DNA from 2 places in the Streptomyces ficellus genome. Region 1 is predicted to be linked to the other one. Evidence: predicted binding sites of a transcription regulator. Region 1 holds the regulator's gene; the other holds the start of a gene.

Region 1 (7,626 bases):
GCCCCGTTCGCATGGCCCGTTCGCAGGACCCACGCTCATGGGCGGGTTCTCGTCGCCCGTTCTCGTCGCCCGTTCTCGTCGGCGGTCTCGTCGTCGGCCCCGTGGGCGGGATCTCATGGCGAGTTCGATGACTCGGCGCTTATGGGCGTTCTCGATCTGTCACCCTGTCGGTGTCCGACCGCGAGCCGACCCAGGAGCCGACGAGGAGCCGCACGTGGGGTCCCTTCCGACACAGCGCGCGAGCGCCGGCGAGTTGCTGCTGCCGCCCCACCAGCCGCCGCCCGGCCAGACCGTCACGCGCACCAGCCTGCCCGGCAACCCGCTCGCCCCGGCCGCCGCGCGCCGCTTCACCCGCGCCGCGCTCGCCGACTGGACCGGCCTGGGGCTGCCCGCCGCCGCCACGATCACCGACCGGGTCGCCGACGACGCCGTCCTGGTGGCCGGCGAACTCGTCACGAACGCCGTCGTCCACGCCGGCACCACCGTCGAGCTCCTCTTCCGGCTGGAGGACCCCGCGGACGGCCTGCCCGCCGCCCTCGTCCTCGAAGTCTCCGACCATCACCCGACCCGGACGGTCCGTCAGGAGCACCAGCAGGAGGACGAGGACGGCCTCGACGAGTACGGCCGCGGGCTCCGGCTCGTCGCCTCCCTCGCCGAGTGCTGGGGCATCACCTACCGCCCCGGCCTGAAGACCGTCTGGGCCCGGCTTCCCCTCGACGGCTGGGACACCTGCCCCGTCCCCGGCGCCGAGCCGGCCATCCAGCGGGGGCTGCGCGCCGCGGAGATCCTCGCCCCGGTGCCGCGCCGGGTCGTGCGCGACGACCAGGAGTGGGACGGCCGCGGAGCGCTGTCGTTCCTCGCCGAGGCGTCCGACCTGCTCGCCGGCCAGCTCGACGAGGACCTCGTCGCCGCGCTCGCCGGCCAGCTCCTCGTGCCGCGCCTGGCCGACTGGTGCGCCTTCTGGCTGGAGGACGAGGGCACGGAGGGCGGCGGACCGCGGCTCGCCCGGGTGTGGCACGCCGACGAATCGGCGCTGGAGACCCTGCGAGGGGTACTGGAGAAGGAACCGCCCCGCATGCCGGAGCCGCCCCGCCCGGGCCCGGTGCCGATCCCCTGGCCGTCCCACGGCCTCCACGCCGCGGACGGCCGGGGAAGCGCCCCCACGGCCGGCAGCGCCGGCGACGAGCCCGGCGGGCCGGGCGTGAGCACGGACACGTTCACGGACACGTTCACGGACGCCGGTACGGCGGCGTACGCCGGCGCGGACAGTGCGACGGGAACGGTTGCGGAGGCGGCGTACGCCGGCGCGCCCGGCGGTACAGTCACGGACGCACGCGCGCACGGCGGCGCGGAGGCACGCGCGCACGGCGTTACGGGGGCCGCATACGCCGGCGCGCACGGCTGCGCTCCCACGACCGCGGGCCGTGGCGCGGCCACACGCGCGGAGGACGCGGAGGACCGGACCGCCGCCGGCCCGGAGGCGGCCGGTACGGCGCTGGCGTACCGGCTGGTCGTGGGCGGCCACGGGCTCGGCACGCTGATGCTCGGGAGGCGTGGGCGGGGCCGGGTCCCCGACGCCGTCACCACCCTCGTCGAGGACTTCGCCCGCCGCGTCGCCCTCGCCATCGGCGCCGCCCGCCGCTACACCCGGCAGGTCACCATCAGCCGGATCCTCCAGCGCGGGCTCCTGCCCAGCCAGGTGGCCCAGATCCCGGGCGTCGAGAGCCGCATCGTGTACGAGCCCAGCGACGACGGGCTGGCGGGCGGCGACTTCTACGACGTGTTCCAGGCGGGCCCCGGCGCGCGGCGCTGGTGCTTCATGCTCGGCGACGTCCAGGGCAGCGGCCCCGAGGCGGCCGTCGTCACCGGCCTCGCCCGCCCCTGGCTGCGGCTGCTGGCCCGGGAGGACCACCAGGTCGGCCACGTCCTCGACCGGCTGAACCGGCTGCTCCTCGACGACGCCACCGAGGCCGCCGAGGCCGCCGCCTCGATCGTCGCCGCCGCCGGTGACCTGCCCGGCGCGCCGCCACCGGCGCAGCCGCAGTCGCGGTTCCTGTCGCTGCTGTACGGCGAGCTGGTGCCGCTCGCGGCCGAGGACGGCGGCGGCGCCCGCTGCACCCTCGCCTGCGCGGGCCACCCGCTGCCGCTCCTGCTGCGCCCGGACGGCTCGGTGACGCCCGCCGCCGTGCCCCAGGTGCTGCTGGGCGTCGTCGACGACGTCGGGTACGAGAGCCACACCTTCCACCTCGCGCCCGGCGACACCCTCCTGTGCGTCACCGACGGCGTCACCGAGCGCCGCTCCCGCACGGGGCGCATGTTCGACGACGGCGACGGGCTGGCGGAGGCCCTCTCCGGCTGCGCCGGGCTGCCCGCGCGGGAGGTCGCCGACCGCATCCGGCAGGCGGTCCACACCTTCGGCGAGGCGCCCGTACGCGACGATCTCGCGCTCCTGGTGCTCCAGGCCCGGTGACGGCCGCCGGTCGGCCCCCGGGACGGACGGGGCGCCCGGCCGGGTGACGGACAATGGGACGTATGCCTTCCGTACTGCCCGATGGTGAGCCCATGCCCGAGGACGGCGCGCTGCCCGCGTCCGCCCTGCTCGGGGCCGGTGAGCGGCCGCTCGGGTTCTATCTGCACGTGCCGTACTGCGCGACCCGCTGCGGATACTGCGACTTCAACACGTACACCGCCACCGAGCTGCGCGGCTCCGGCGGCGTCCTCGCCTCCCGCGACAACTACGCCGCGACCCTGGCCGACGAGGTGCGCCTGGCGCGGAAGGTCCTCGGCGACGACCCGCGCCCCGTGCGGACCGTCTTCGTCGGCGGCGGTACGCCCACGCTGCTCGACGCCGCGGACCTGGTGGCGATGCTGGCGGCCGTGCGGGACGAGTTCGGGCTCGCGGACGACGCGGAGATCACGACGGAGGCGAACCCGGAGTCGGTCGGCCCGGCGTACCTGGCGGAGCTGCGCGAGGGCGGCTTCAACCGGATCTCCTTCGGCATGCAGAGCGCCCGCCGGCACGTCCTGAAGGTGCTCGACCGCACGCACACGCCCGGGCGGCCCGAGGCCTGTGTGGCGGAGGCGCGCGCGGCCGGGTTCGAGCACGTCAACCTCGACCTGATCTACGGCACGCCGGGGGAGAGCGACGACGACTGGCGCGCCTCGCTCGACGCGGCGATCGGCGCGGGCCCCGACCACGTCAGCGCGTACGCCCTGATCGTCGAGGAGGGCACCCAGCTGGCGCGGCGCATCCGGCGCGGCGAGGTGCCGATGACGGACGACGACGTCCACGCCGACCGGTACCTGATCGCGGAGGACGTCCTGTCCGGGGCGGGTTTCTCCTGGTACGAGGTGTCCAACTGGGCCACGTCGGAGGCGGGACGGTGCCTGCACAACGAGCTGTACTGGCGCGGCGCCGACTGGTGGGGCGCCGGGCCGGGCGCGCACAGCCACGTGGGGGGCGTGCGGTGGTGGAACGTCAAGCACCCCGGCGCGTACGCCGCCGCGCTGGCGGAGGGCCGCTCGCCCGGCGCGGGACGTGAGCTGCTGGCGGAGGAGGACCGCCGGGTGGAGCGCGTGCTGCTGGAGCTGCGCCTGCGGGAGGGGTGCCCCCTGGGTCTTTTGAAGCCCGCGGGCCTGGCCGCCGCCGAGCGGGCGGTAAGTGACGGGCTCCTGGACCCCGGTCCTTACGCCGAGGGGCGCGCCGTCCTGACGCTGCGGGGCCGTCTGCTCGCCGACGCGGTGGTGCGGGACCTGACCGACTGACCGACTGACCGGCCGGGTCCCGCCCGAGACACCTCCTACGGTGCCGTCACGAAATCGATCAGCTCCTCCACCCGGCCCAGCAGCGCCGGCTCCAGGTCCTTGTACGAGGTGACCTTGGACAGGATGTGCTGCCAGGCGGCGCCCGTGTTGTCCGGCCAGCCGAGGGCGCGGCAGACGCCCGTCTTCCAGTCCTGGCCGCGCGGGACGGTCGGCCACGCCGGGATGCCGACCGAGGACGGCTTCACGGCCTCCCAGACGTCGATGTACGGGTGCCCCACGACCAGGGTGTGGGCGTCCGTGACCGAGGCCGCGATGCGGGACTCCTTGGAGCCGGGCACCAGGTGGTCGACCAGGACCCCCAGGCGGGCGTCGGGGCCCGGGCCGAAGTCGCGGACGACGGCCGGCAGGTCGTCGACGCCCTCCAGGTACTCGACGACCACGCCCTCGACGCGCAGGTCGTCGCCCCAGACCCGCTCGACCAGTTCCGCGTCGTGCCGGCCCTCCACGTAGATGCGCCCCGCCCGGGCCACACGCGCGCGTGCGCCCGGAACGGCGACCGAACCCGATGCGGTCCGCGAGGGGCGGGCCGGCCCCGACGCGGGGCGCACCAGCGTCACCGTCCGCCCCTCCAGCAGGAAACCGCGCGGGGCCAGCGGGAACACCCGGTGCTTGCCGAACCGGTCCTCCAGGGTCACCGTGCCGGCCTCGCAGCCGGTCACCGCCCCGCAGAACCCGGTGGTCACCTCCTCGACGACCAGGTCCGGCTCGGCGGGGACCTCCGGGACGGGCGCGGACTTCTTCCACGGGGGTGTCAGATCGGGGTGGTAGCTGCGCATTCGCCAGACGCTACGACACGCCGAACCGCCGGGCCAGCTCATCGCGTTGGGCGCGTACGAAGGCGGCGTCCACGACGGCGCCGTGCCCCGGCACGTACCGGGCGTCCTCGCCGCCGAGCTCCAGCAGCCGGTCGAGCGCGGCCGGCCAGCGCGAGGGGATGGCGTCACCGCCCGCCTGCGGGTCGCCCGACTCCTCCACCAGGTCGCCGCACAGGACGACCTCCCGGGAGCCCGGCACGAGCACCGCCAGGTCGTGGCCGCTGTGTCCCGGGCCCACGTTGGCCAGCAGCACCTGCCGCCCGCCCAGCTCCAGGGTCCACTCGCCGCACACCAGGTGGTGCGGGGCCACCAGGACGTCCGTCGCCTCCACGGCGTCCGCCTCGTCGACGCCGTGGCGCACCGCGTCCGTGCGCAGCGAGTCCCGCCCCGCGCCGGTGAGGACCGTATCGACGCCGACCGCGCCGTACACCTCCGTCCCCGCGAACGCCGCCGTGCCCAGAACATGATCGAAGTGGGGGTGACTGAGTGCGATATGCGTCACTCTCCGCCCGCCCATCAGGGCCTGCGCTTGGGCCCGGATCTCGGCCCCCTCACGGAGCGTGGCGCCCGTGTCGTACAGCAGCGCGCCCTTGTCGCCCACCACCAGGGCCGTGGTCGCGTCCCACACCGGCAGCCTGCGGCGGCCCACGCCGTCGGCCACGCGCTCCCAGCCGTAGTCTTCCCACCTGACGTCCATACCGCGACGCTATCGGCAACCACCAGCGCCGTCTCGCGGTAGCGTGGCCCGCCGCCCTTGCCCCGGGCGTACCCCGGCGCCGTACACTGACCGGGGACGTCTGGCACTCGGGTATCGCGAGTGCCAGCCAGGCAGAAGGAACCGAAGCCAGCTGGAGGTGCGCGCGATGCTGAGCGAACGCAGACTCGAGGTACTGCGCGCCATCGTCCAGGACTACGTCGGCACCGAGGAGCCCGTGGGTTCCAAGGCGCTCACGGAGCGCCACAACCTCGGCGTCTCACCCGCCACCGTGCGCAACGACATGGCGGTGCTGGAGGACGAGGGCTTCATCGCCCAGCCCCACACCAGCGCGGGCCGCATCCCCACCGACAAGGGCTACCGCCTCTTCGTCGACCGGCTCGCCGGCGTCAAGCCGCTGTCGTCGCCGGAGCGGCGCGCCATCCAGAACTTCCTGGACGGCGCCGTCGACCTCGACGACGTCGTGGGCCGCACGGTGCGGCTGCTGGCGCAGCTCACCCGGCAGGTCGCGGTCGTGCAGTACCCGTCCCTGACGCGCTCCACCGTGCGTCACGTGGAACTGCTGTCGCTCGCCCCCGCCCGGCTGATGCTCGTCCTGATCACCGACACGGGGCGGGTGGAGCAGCGCATGGTCGACTGCCCCGCGCCCTTCGGCGAGACGTCCGTGGCCGACCTGCGGGCGCGGCTCAACAGCCGCGTCGTGGGCCGGCGCTTCACGGACGTGCCGCAGCTGGTGCAGGACCTCCCCGAGTCCTTCGAGGCGGAGGACCGGGGGACGGTCTCCACGGTGCTGGCCACCCTGCTGGAGACCCTGGTGGAGGAGACCGAGGAACGGCTGATGATCGGCGGCACCGCCAATCTCACCCGCTTCGGGCACGACTTCCCGCTGACCATCCGGCCGGTGCTGGAGGCGCTGGAGGAGCAGGTCGTGCTCCTCAAGCTGCTCGGCGAGAGCAGTGACTCGGCCATGACCGTACGTATCGGGCACGAGAACGCCCACGAGGGCCTCAACTCCACGTCCGTCGTCGCGGTCGGCTACGGTTCGGGCGACGAGGCAGTCGCCAAACTCGGCGTGGTCGGACCGACCCGCATGGACTACCCCGGAACGATGGGAGCGGTACGCGCAGTGGCACGTTACGTCGGACAGATCCTGGCGGAGTCGTAAGTGGCCACCGACTACTACGCCGTACTCGGCGTGCGCCGCGACGCCTCCCAGGACGAGATCAAGAAGGCGTTCCGGAGGCTCGCCCGCGAGCTGCACCCGGACGTCAACCCCGATCCGAAGACCCAGGAGCGGTTCAAGGAGATCAACGCCGCCTACGAGGTGCTGTCGGACCCGCAGAAGAAGCAGGTCTACGACCTCGGCGGAGACCCGCTGTCCGCCGCGGGCGGTGCGGGCGCGGGCGGCTTCGGCGCGGGTGGCTTCGGAAACTTCTCCGACATCATGGACGCCTTCTTCGGCACGGCGTCCCAGCGCGGGCCGAGGTCGCGCACGCGGCGCGGCCAGGACGCGATGATCCGCCTGGAGATCGACCTCAACGAGGCGGCCTTCGGCACCACCAAGGACATCCAGGTCGACACGGCCGTCGTCTGCACCACCTGTTCCGGCGAGGGCGCCGCGCCTGGTACGTCGGCGCAGACCTGCGACATGTGCCGCGGTCGCGGCGAGGTCTCCCAGGTCACCCGGTCGTTCCTGGGCCAGGTCATGACCTCCCGTCCGTGCCCGCAGTGCCAGGGCTTCGGCACCGTGGTCCCCACCCCGTGCCCTGAGTGCGCGGGCGACGGCCGGGTCCGCTCCCGCCGGACGCTCACGGTCAAGATCCCGGCCGGTGTCGACAACGGCACCCGCATCCAGCTCGCCGGCGAGGGTGAGGTCGGCCCCGGCGGCGGCCCGGCGGGCGACCTGTACGTGGAGATCCACGAGCTGCCGCACCCGGTGTTCCAGCGGCGCGGTGACGACCTGCACTGCACGGTGACCATCCCGATGACGGCGGCCGCGCTGGGCACGAAGTGCCCGCTGGAGACGCTGGACGGGCTGGAGGAGGTCGACGTCCGCCCCGGCACGCAGTCGGGCCAGTCGATCCCGCTGCACGGCCGTGGCGTCACGCACCTGCGGGGCGGCGGGCGCGGCGACCTCATCGTGCACGTCGAGGTCCAGACGCCGTCGAAGCTGGACCCGGAGCAGGAGCGGCTGCTGCGCGAGCTGGCCAAGCTGCGCGGCGAGGAGCGGCCCACGGGTCAGTTCCAGCCGGGGCAGCAGGGGCTGTTCTC
Region 2 (7,626 bases), 2.1 Mb from region 1:
TATGTACGGTGATCCGTCCCCCGCCGCGCGCGACCCCGCGTCCGCCTGTCCGCGCGGGGCACTAACGTGCGGCGTATGACGACTGCACTGATCACGGGCGCGACGGCGGGAATCGGGGCCGCCTTCGCGCGGCGGCTGGCGGCGGACGGCCGCGACGTGGTGCTGGTGGCCCGGGATGTGAAGCGGCTGCGGGAGCAGGCGACCGAGCTGCACGACCGGCACGGCATCGAGGCGGAGGTCCTCGCGGCCGACCTGTCCGAGGAGAGCGGCATCGCGGCCGTGGAGGCACGGCTGGCCGACCGCAAGCGGCCGGTCGACCTGCTGATCAACAACGCCGGGTTCGGCAACAAGGGCCGGTTCCTGGAAGTGTCGATGGCCGACGAGCTGACGATGCTGAAGGTGCACTGCGAGGCGGTGCTGCGGCTGACGTCGGCGGCGACGGCGTCGATGCGCGACCGGGGGCGGGGCGGCGTGGTGAACGTGGCGTCGGTCGCCGCCTTCGTTCCGCGCGGCACGTACGGGGCGTCGAAGGCGTGGGTCGTGCAGTTCACCCAGGGCGCGGCCCGTGACCTGGCGGGCAGCGGGGTGCGGCTGATGGCGCTGTGCCCCGGCTTCGTGCGTACGGAGTTCCACCAGCGGGCCGGGATGGGCACGGACAACATCCCCGGCTGGATGTGGCTGGACGCCGACAAGCTGGTGGCCTCGGCGCTGGCGGACCTCGCGCGGGGCCGGACCCTGTCCATCCCCGACCCGCGCTACAAGGCCCTGATGGGCGTGGTGAAGCTGGCGCCCCGCAGCCTGCTCGGAGGCGTGAGCTCCCGAGCGGGCCGGAAGTACGGGCCGCGGTAGTCACCGAGCTGCCGGGGGGCCGACTTCGGGCGCGCCTCGCCCTGGGGCGGCGGGGCGGCCCCGCGGGCCGGGGCGGGGCGGGGCGGGGCCACGAGCATGGGCGCGGCCCTGGTCGCCACGACGGGCCCGGGAGCCGGCAACGGGAACGGCCGCCCGGGCACAACCCCCGCGGGGGTGGGGGCTCGTGGGGCACACGGCCTTTCGGCCTTGACTTCGCCCAGGGGGAGCCCGATCATCGCGGCCACACGCCGTATCAGCCGTGTCGCCGTCCGTTCAGGAGGCCCCGCGCCCGCCATGAGCCCCGCCACCGACCACCAGCCCTCCCGGCGCCCCCGCCTGCTGCTGGCCATGGGCCCCGGCATCGCGGGACGTCTGCTCACCGACGCCCACCGCGCCCGCCTCACCGCCCTCGCGCACACCGACCCGCACCTGGTCGCCCACGACCTGGCCGCCCCAACGCCCCGGGTCGCCGCCGCGCTCGGGGAGGCCGAGGTGTTGTTCACCTGCTGGGGCGCGACGCCGCTCACGGCGGACGTGCTCGACCGGGCGCCCGGCCTCCGGGTCGTCGTCCATGCCGCCGGGTCCGTCAAGCACCACATCACGGAGGCCTGTTGGGAACGCGGCATCGGCGTGACCTCGACGGCCACCGCCAACGCCCTGCCCGTGGCCGAGTACACGCTGGCCGCGATCCTGCTGTCCGGCAAGCGCGTCCTCCACGCGGCCCGGCGGTACGCCGAGCTGCGCAGCGGCCACGACTGGGCGGCTGAGCTCGCCGACAGCGGCAACCACGGCCGCACGGTCGGCATCGTCGGCGCGTCCCGCATCGGCCGCCGTGTGATGGAGCTGCTGCGCCCCTTCGACCTGCGGGTCCTGCTCCACGACCCTTACGTCACCCCGGTCGAGGCCTCGGCGCTCGGCGCCGTCCCGGCGGCGCTCGACGAGTTGTGCGCCCGCGCGGACATCGTCTCCGTACACGCCCCGCAACTGCCGTCCACGCGCCATATGATCGGCGCCGCACAGCTGGCGCTCATGCGGGACGGCGCGACGCTCATCAACACCGCGCGCGGGTCGCTGGTCGACGAGACCGCCCTGCTCCCGCACCTCACCTCGGGCCGGCTGCATGCCGTGCTCGACGTCACCGACCCCGAACTCCCGCCCCCGGACTCCCCGTTGTACACGCTCCCCAATGTGCTCCTCACTCCGCACGTCGCGGGTTCGCTCGGCAACGAGCTGCACCGCATGGCGGACCGGGCGCTGGACGAGCTGGAGCGGTACGCGAAGGGCGCGCCGTTCGCGGAGCCGGTGCGGCCCTCGGACCTCGGCCGCTCGGCGTAGAGCCGTGAAGGGCGGCCCGGAAAACACCGGGGCCCGGTGCCCCCGCGACGGGGGCACCGGGCCTCGTAACGCTCAGCAGGCGTCAGTGGGAGTGGCCGTGACCGTGGCCGTGGCCCGCGTCCGCCGGCTCCTCTTCCTTCTTCTCGACGACCAGGGTCTCGGTCGTGAGCAGCAGGGAGGCGATGGAGGCGGCGTTCTCCAGGGCCGAGCGGGTGACCTTGACCGGGTCGATGACGCCGGCCTTGATCAGGTCGCCGTACTCGCCGGTGGCGGCGTTGAAGCCCTGGCCCTTGTCGAGCTCGGAGACCTTGGAGGTGATGACGTAGCCCTCCAGGCCCGCGTTCTCGGCGATCCAGCGCAGCGGCTCGACCGCGGCGCGGCGGACGACCGCGACACCGGTGGCCTCGTCGCCGTCCTTGCCGAGGTTGCCGTCCAGGACCTTCACGGCGTGGACGAGCGCGGAGCCACCACCGGAGACGATGCCCTCCTCGACCGCGGCGCGGGTCGCGGAGATGGCGTCCTCCAGACGGTGCTTCTTCTCCTTCAGCTCCACCTCGGTGGCGGCGCCGACCTTGATCACGCACACGCCGCCGGCCAGCTTCGCGAGGCGCTCCTGGAGCTTCTCGCGGTCCCAGTCGGAGTCCGTGGTCTCGATCTCGGACTTGATCTGCGCGACGCGGCCCTGCACGTCCTCGGAGTTGCCGCCGCCGTCGACGATCGTGGTGTCGTCCTTGGTGACGGTGACGCGGCGGGCCGTGCCGAGCACGTCCAGACCGGCCTGGTCGAGCTTGAGGCCGACCTCCTCGGCGATGACGGTGGCGCCGGTGAGGGCGGCCATGTCACCGAGCATCGCCTTGCGGCGGTCGCCGAAGCCGGGGGCCTTGACCGCGACGGCGTTGAACGTGCCGCGGATCTTGTTGACGACCAGGGTCGACAGCGCCTCGCCCTCGACGTCCTCGGCGATGATCAGGAGCGGCTTGGAGGAGCCGGCCTGGATGACCTTCTCCAGCAGCGGGAGCAGGTCGGTGATCGCGGAGATCTTGCCCTGGTGGATCAGGATGTACGGGTCGTCGAGGACGGCCTCCATACGCTCCTGGTCGGTGACCATGTACGGGGACAGGTAGCCCTTGTCGAAGGCCATGCCCTCGGTGAAGTCCAGCTCCAGGCCGAAGGTGTTGGACTCCTCGACGGTGATGACACCGTCCTTGCCGACCTTGTCCATCGCCTCGGCGATGAGCTCGCCGACCTGCTGGTCCTGCGCGGAGAGCGCGGCCACGGCGGCGATGTCGGCCTTGTCGTCGATCGGGCGGGCCGTGGCGAGCAGGTCGTCGGAGACGGCCTTGACCGCGGCGTCGATGCCCTTCTTCAGGGCGGCCGGGGAGGCGCCGGCGGCGACGTTGCGCAGACCCTCGCGGACGAGGGCCTGGGCCAGGACGGTGGCGGTGGTGGTGCCGTCACCCGCGATGTCGTTGGTCTTGGTCGCCACCTCCTTCACCAGCTGGGCGCCGAGGTTCTCGTACGGGTCCTCGATCTCGACCTCGCGGGCGATCGTGACACCGTCGTTGGTGATGGTCGGCGCGCCGAACTTCTTGTCGATGACGACGTTGCGGCCCTTGGGGCCGATCGTCACCTTCACCGTGTCGGCAAGCTTGTTGACGCCGCGCTCAAGGGCGCGACGGGCGTCCTCGTCGAACTTCAGGATCTTCGCCATGGGAGCGATTCAGCCCTCTCGAAAACTCTGGTTGACGAACCGCGCCCCTCGCCGCCCGGCAATGTGTCATCAGCGGGGGCCAGGGGCGCAGCTCAGAAAAGCGATATTGCTCGGGTGCGGAGGCTTCCGGGGGGCGACCCCCGGAACTCCGACCTACTTCTCGACGATCGCGAGCACGTCGCGGGCCGAGAGGACGAGGTACTCCTCGCCGCTGTACTTGACCTCGGTGCCGCCGTACTTGCTGTACAGCACGATGTCGCCGGTCTTGACGTCGAGCGGCAGGCGCTCGCCGTTCTCGAAGCGGCCCGGGCCCACGGCCAGGACGACGCCCTCCTGGGGCTTCTCCTTGGCGGTGTCCGGGATGACCAGGCCAGAGGCGGTGGTCTGCTCGGCGTCGAGCGGCTGGACCACGATGCGGTCCTCGAGCGGCTTGATGGCAACCTTGGAGCTGGTGGTCGTCACGATCCGACCTCCCCCTTCGGAGATCTCACGGGGTTAACTGTCTGAGGTGGCGACCAGGTGGATCCGTCGTCGCGGGTGCCGGACCTGCCCGTCGCTGTGTTGGCACTCTCCAGTGGGGAGTGCCAGGGCCGAGACTATGACCGCGATTAGCACTCGGTCAAGCGGAGTGCCAATTCACCGCCCGGTCGTGGCGCGAACGGCCCCCTGAAGCGGCTTCCGGGGGCGATTCCCGGGGCGGCTTCCGGGGCGGCTCCCGGACGGACCCTTCCGGGGCTCCGGGCGGCTCAGACGTAGTCCTCCAGCCTGGCCACCGCATAGCCCTTGGCCGTGACGACGTTCATCACCTGCCGGATCATGTCCGCCATGGAGCCGTTCCAGTCCTCCCGGCCCCGGAAGTGGGTGAGGATGATGTCGCCGGGGTGCAGGTCCCGGTCCCACTCGCGCCACTCCATGTGGTCCGGGAACGCTTCGGCCGCCCACAGGGGTACGGCCTTCACACCGCACGCCCGGGCCGCGCGCAGGGTGTCGGCGTTGTAGTTGCCGTAGGGCGGGCGGAAGAGCGGCGGCCGCTTGCCGTAGCGCTTCTCGATGGTGTCCTGCTGCCCGCAGATCTCCCGCTTCTGCTCGGCGTAGGACAGGGCCGGCATGTAGCGGTGGTTGAGGGTGTGGTTGTGCAGGGCCACGCCCCGGTCCTGCATCCGCTTGAAGTAGCCGTAGTCCTCCTTGACGAGGTAGTCGCTGAGGAACGCGCTGTAGGGGATGTCCAGTTCGTCCATCATCCGCAGCAGCTCGGGATCCTTGTCCGCGCCGTCGTCGATCGTCAGGAACACGATCCGTTCCTTGGTGGGGACGGTGGTGAAGACGGGCGGCAGGCTCGGGTCGCCGACACCGAATCCCTGCCGGAAGGTGATGTGCGGCTTGTCGCCCGCCGCCGGGGGCGGGGGTGCGGCGAGCGGGGCGCTCCTGAGACCCCACTTCCTGGCCGCCAGGACACGGGCGGCCTGGGCGCGCCGGACCTTCTCGACGTACGCGCTGAGCGCCGCCGCCGTACCGGGGGGCTGCGCCTGCTGGCCCGCGGCGGGCTCGGCGCCGCCGCCTCCCGCCCCGGCGGGCCCGCGCCCGCCCTCGTCCTGCGCCGCGCAGGCGGAACCGAGCGCCGAGATCAGCAGCGCGGCGAGCAGCACGCGCGCCCGCAACCGCGCCCGCAGCCGCGCCCGTGGCCGTGCCGGTACGGGCGGCCGCACCCGCTCGGCCGCCCACCCCTGCACGTCCACCCCATCACTTACCTTTTGACCTTTTTGTCGTACTAGCTGCATGGCGCCGCATCCTGTCAGCGCTCCGCCCCCGCTACCGGCCGACACCGCCGCCCGGCGCACACCATCCCCCGCCTGGCCCACAATGGGCCGGGTGACCGATCTCGCCGCCTTCTCCGCGCTCCTCACCGACGAGGGCCAGGCCCTGCTCGCCGCCCTGCGCGACTACACCCCCTCCCAGGAGCTGGCGGTCGCCTCCCGGCTGCGCCGTGAGCACCCCGCCGAGCTGGTCACGGCGGCGCTCGGGCAGGCCCGGCTGCGGCAGCGGGCGGTGGCGAAGTTCGGCGAGCGCGACGCGCACCGCATGTACTTCACGCCCGGCGGCGTCGAGCAGTCCACCCGCAGGGCGGTCGCCGAGCACCGGGCCGCCGCCTTCGCCCGCCTCGGCGTACGGAGCGTCGCCGACCTGTGCGGCGGCATCGGCGGCGACGCGATCGCGCTGGCCCGCGCCGGCATCCGGGTCCTCGCCGTCGACCGCGACCCGCTGACCGCCGAGGCCGCCCGCGCGAACGCCGCCGCGCTGGGCCTGGCCGACCTGATCGAGGTGCGCTGCGCGGACGTCACCGAGGTCGACACCTCGCCGTACGACGCGGTCTTCGTCGACCCGGCGCGGCGCGGCGGGCGGGGCGGGGGCCGGATCTTCGACCCCGAGGCGTACTCCCCGCCCCTGTCGTGGGCGATCGAGGCGGCCCGCACGGCGCCCCACGCGGCGCTGAAGATCGCCCCGGGCATCCCGCACGAGACGGTGCCGCCGGACGCCGCGGCCGAATGGGTCTCCGACGGCGGTGACGTGAAGGAGGCCGTGCTGTGGTTCGGCACCCGCCCCGGCACGGTCACCGCGACGCTCCTGCCCGGCCCGCACACCCTCACCGGCCGCGGTCTGGCCGACCCGCCCGTCCGGCCCGTCGGCCGCTTCCTGTACGAGCCGGACGGCGCCGTCATCCGCGCGCACCTGGTCGCGGAGGTGGCCGAGGACCTCGACGGCGGCCTGGTCGACGAGACGATCGCGTACGTCACGGCGGACGAGCTCCGCCCCACGCCGTACGCCACCGCCTACGAGATCACCGACGAGCTGCCGTTCAACCTCAAGAAGCTGAAGGCCCTGCTGCGCGAGCGGGAGGTGGGCACCCTGACGGTGAAGAAGCGCGGCTCGGCGGTCGAACCGGAGGAGCTGCGCCGCAAGCTCAAGCCGAAGGGCCCCCACGCGGCGACGGTTTTCCTGACCCGGGTGGCCGGGGCGCCCACCATGCTCGTCGGCCGTCCCGCGCCGTCCCCCCTCGCGTGACCGCCCGTCAAGTCCGGGGCCGTCAGGCCCGGGGCGCCAGGCGCAGCACCAGGCGGCGGTGGCCGACGGCCTTGACGGCCCCCAGCAGGCCGCTGACCCACAGGATGAGCCCGGCGCCCATGGCGTACGCGACCTCGGTGTACGTGGTGTCACCGGGGCGCGCCGCGGCCGGGACGGCGAACGACAACCACAGGCCTGCGGCGCACTGCGCGAACGACAGCAGCAGCCACGCCACGCTCAGGCCCGGCGCCCGGAAGCGGGCGTCGCGGATCGCGGCGGGGTCCAGGGCCGCCCACTGAAGGAGCCGGGCGCGCGCCGAGCGGTCGTGGCGGACGCCGAGCACGACGGCGACGACGAGCGGGACCAGCACGACCAGCCCCAGGACGATCGTGAGGCCGGCGACGGTGGCCGTCAGCGGGTCCCCCGGTCCGTCGAACGCCGTGAGCCCGGCTCCCACCAGGCCCCACCCCAGCTGGAGCCCCACCAGGGTGACCAGGAAGTACGTGAGCCTCCGGCCGCCCAGGACACGCCGGTTCAGTTCGCCCACGGCCAGGGCCCGGTCGGCCAGCAGCGCCTCGCGGTCCGGCCAGGTGCGCAGGTGAACGGGCGGCGGAGGGGGAGGCAGGGGGCTACGGCTGGGCATGGTCCGAGGTTAGCTCCCGTGATCGTTC

The links. Region 1 encodes HrcA, which represses chaperone genes, less so after heat shock. Its sites were predicted from a motif close to TTNGCACTCNGNNNNNCNGAGTGCNAA; they were not measured.
Region 2: groES (co-chaperone GroES) is a predicted target of HrcA. The motif match lies at 4,504-4,530, and genes of this name have one in related genera.

What each region holds. Positions count from the first base shown of each region.
Region 1 is NZ_CP034279.1:4,992,342-4,999,967, forward strand. Features, by position in the region: gene EIZ62_RS22275 (SpoIIE family protein phosphatase) at 215-2,470, shown strand; gene hemW (radical SAM family heme chaperone HemW) at 2,533-3,765, shown strand; gene EIZ62_RS22285 (DUF3097 domain-containing protein) at 3,801-4,601, opposite strand; gene EIZ62_RS22290 (MBL fold metallo-hydrolase) at 4,612-5,337, opposite strand; gene hrcA (heat-inducible transcriptional repressor HrcA) at 5,504-6,520, shown strand; gene dnaJ (molecular chaperone DnaJ) at 6,521-7,626, shown strand, end outside.
Region 2 is NZ_CP034279.1:2,923,489-2,931,114, forward strand. Features, by position in the region: gene EIZ62_RS12585 (SDR family NAD(P)-dependent oxidoreductase) at 76-849, shown strand; gene EIZ62_RS12590 (hydroxyacid dehydrogenase) at 1,144-2,184, shown strand; gene groL (chaperonin GroEL) at 2,267-3,895, opposite strand; gene groES (co-chaperone GroES) at 4,049-4,357, opposite strand; gene EIZ62_RS12605 (polysaccharide deacetylase family protein) at 4,642-5,565, opposite strand; gene EIZ62_RS12610 (THUMP-like domain-containing protein) at 5,756-6,955, shown strand; gene EIZ62_RS12615 (hypothetical protein) at 6,978-7,598, opposite strand; gene EIZ62_RS12620 (RNA polymerase sigma factor) at 7,585-7,626, opposite strand, start outside.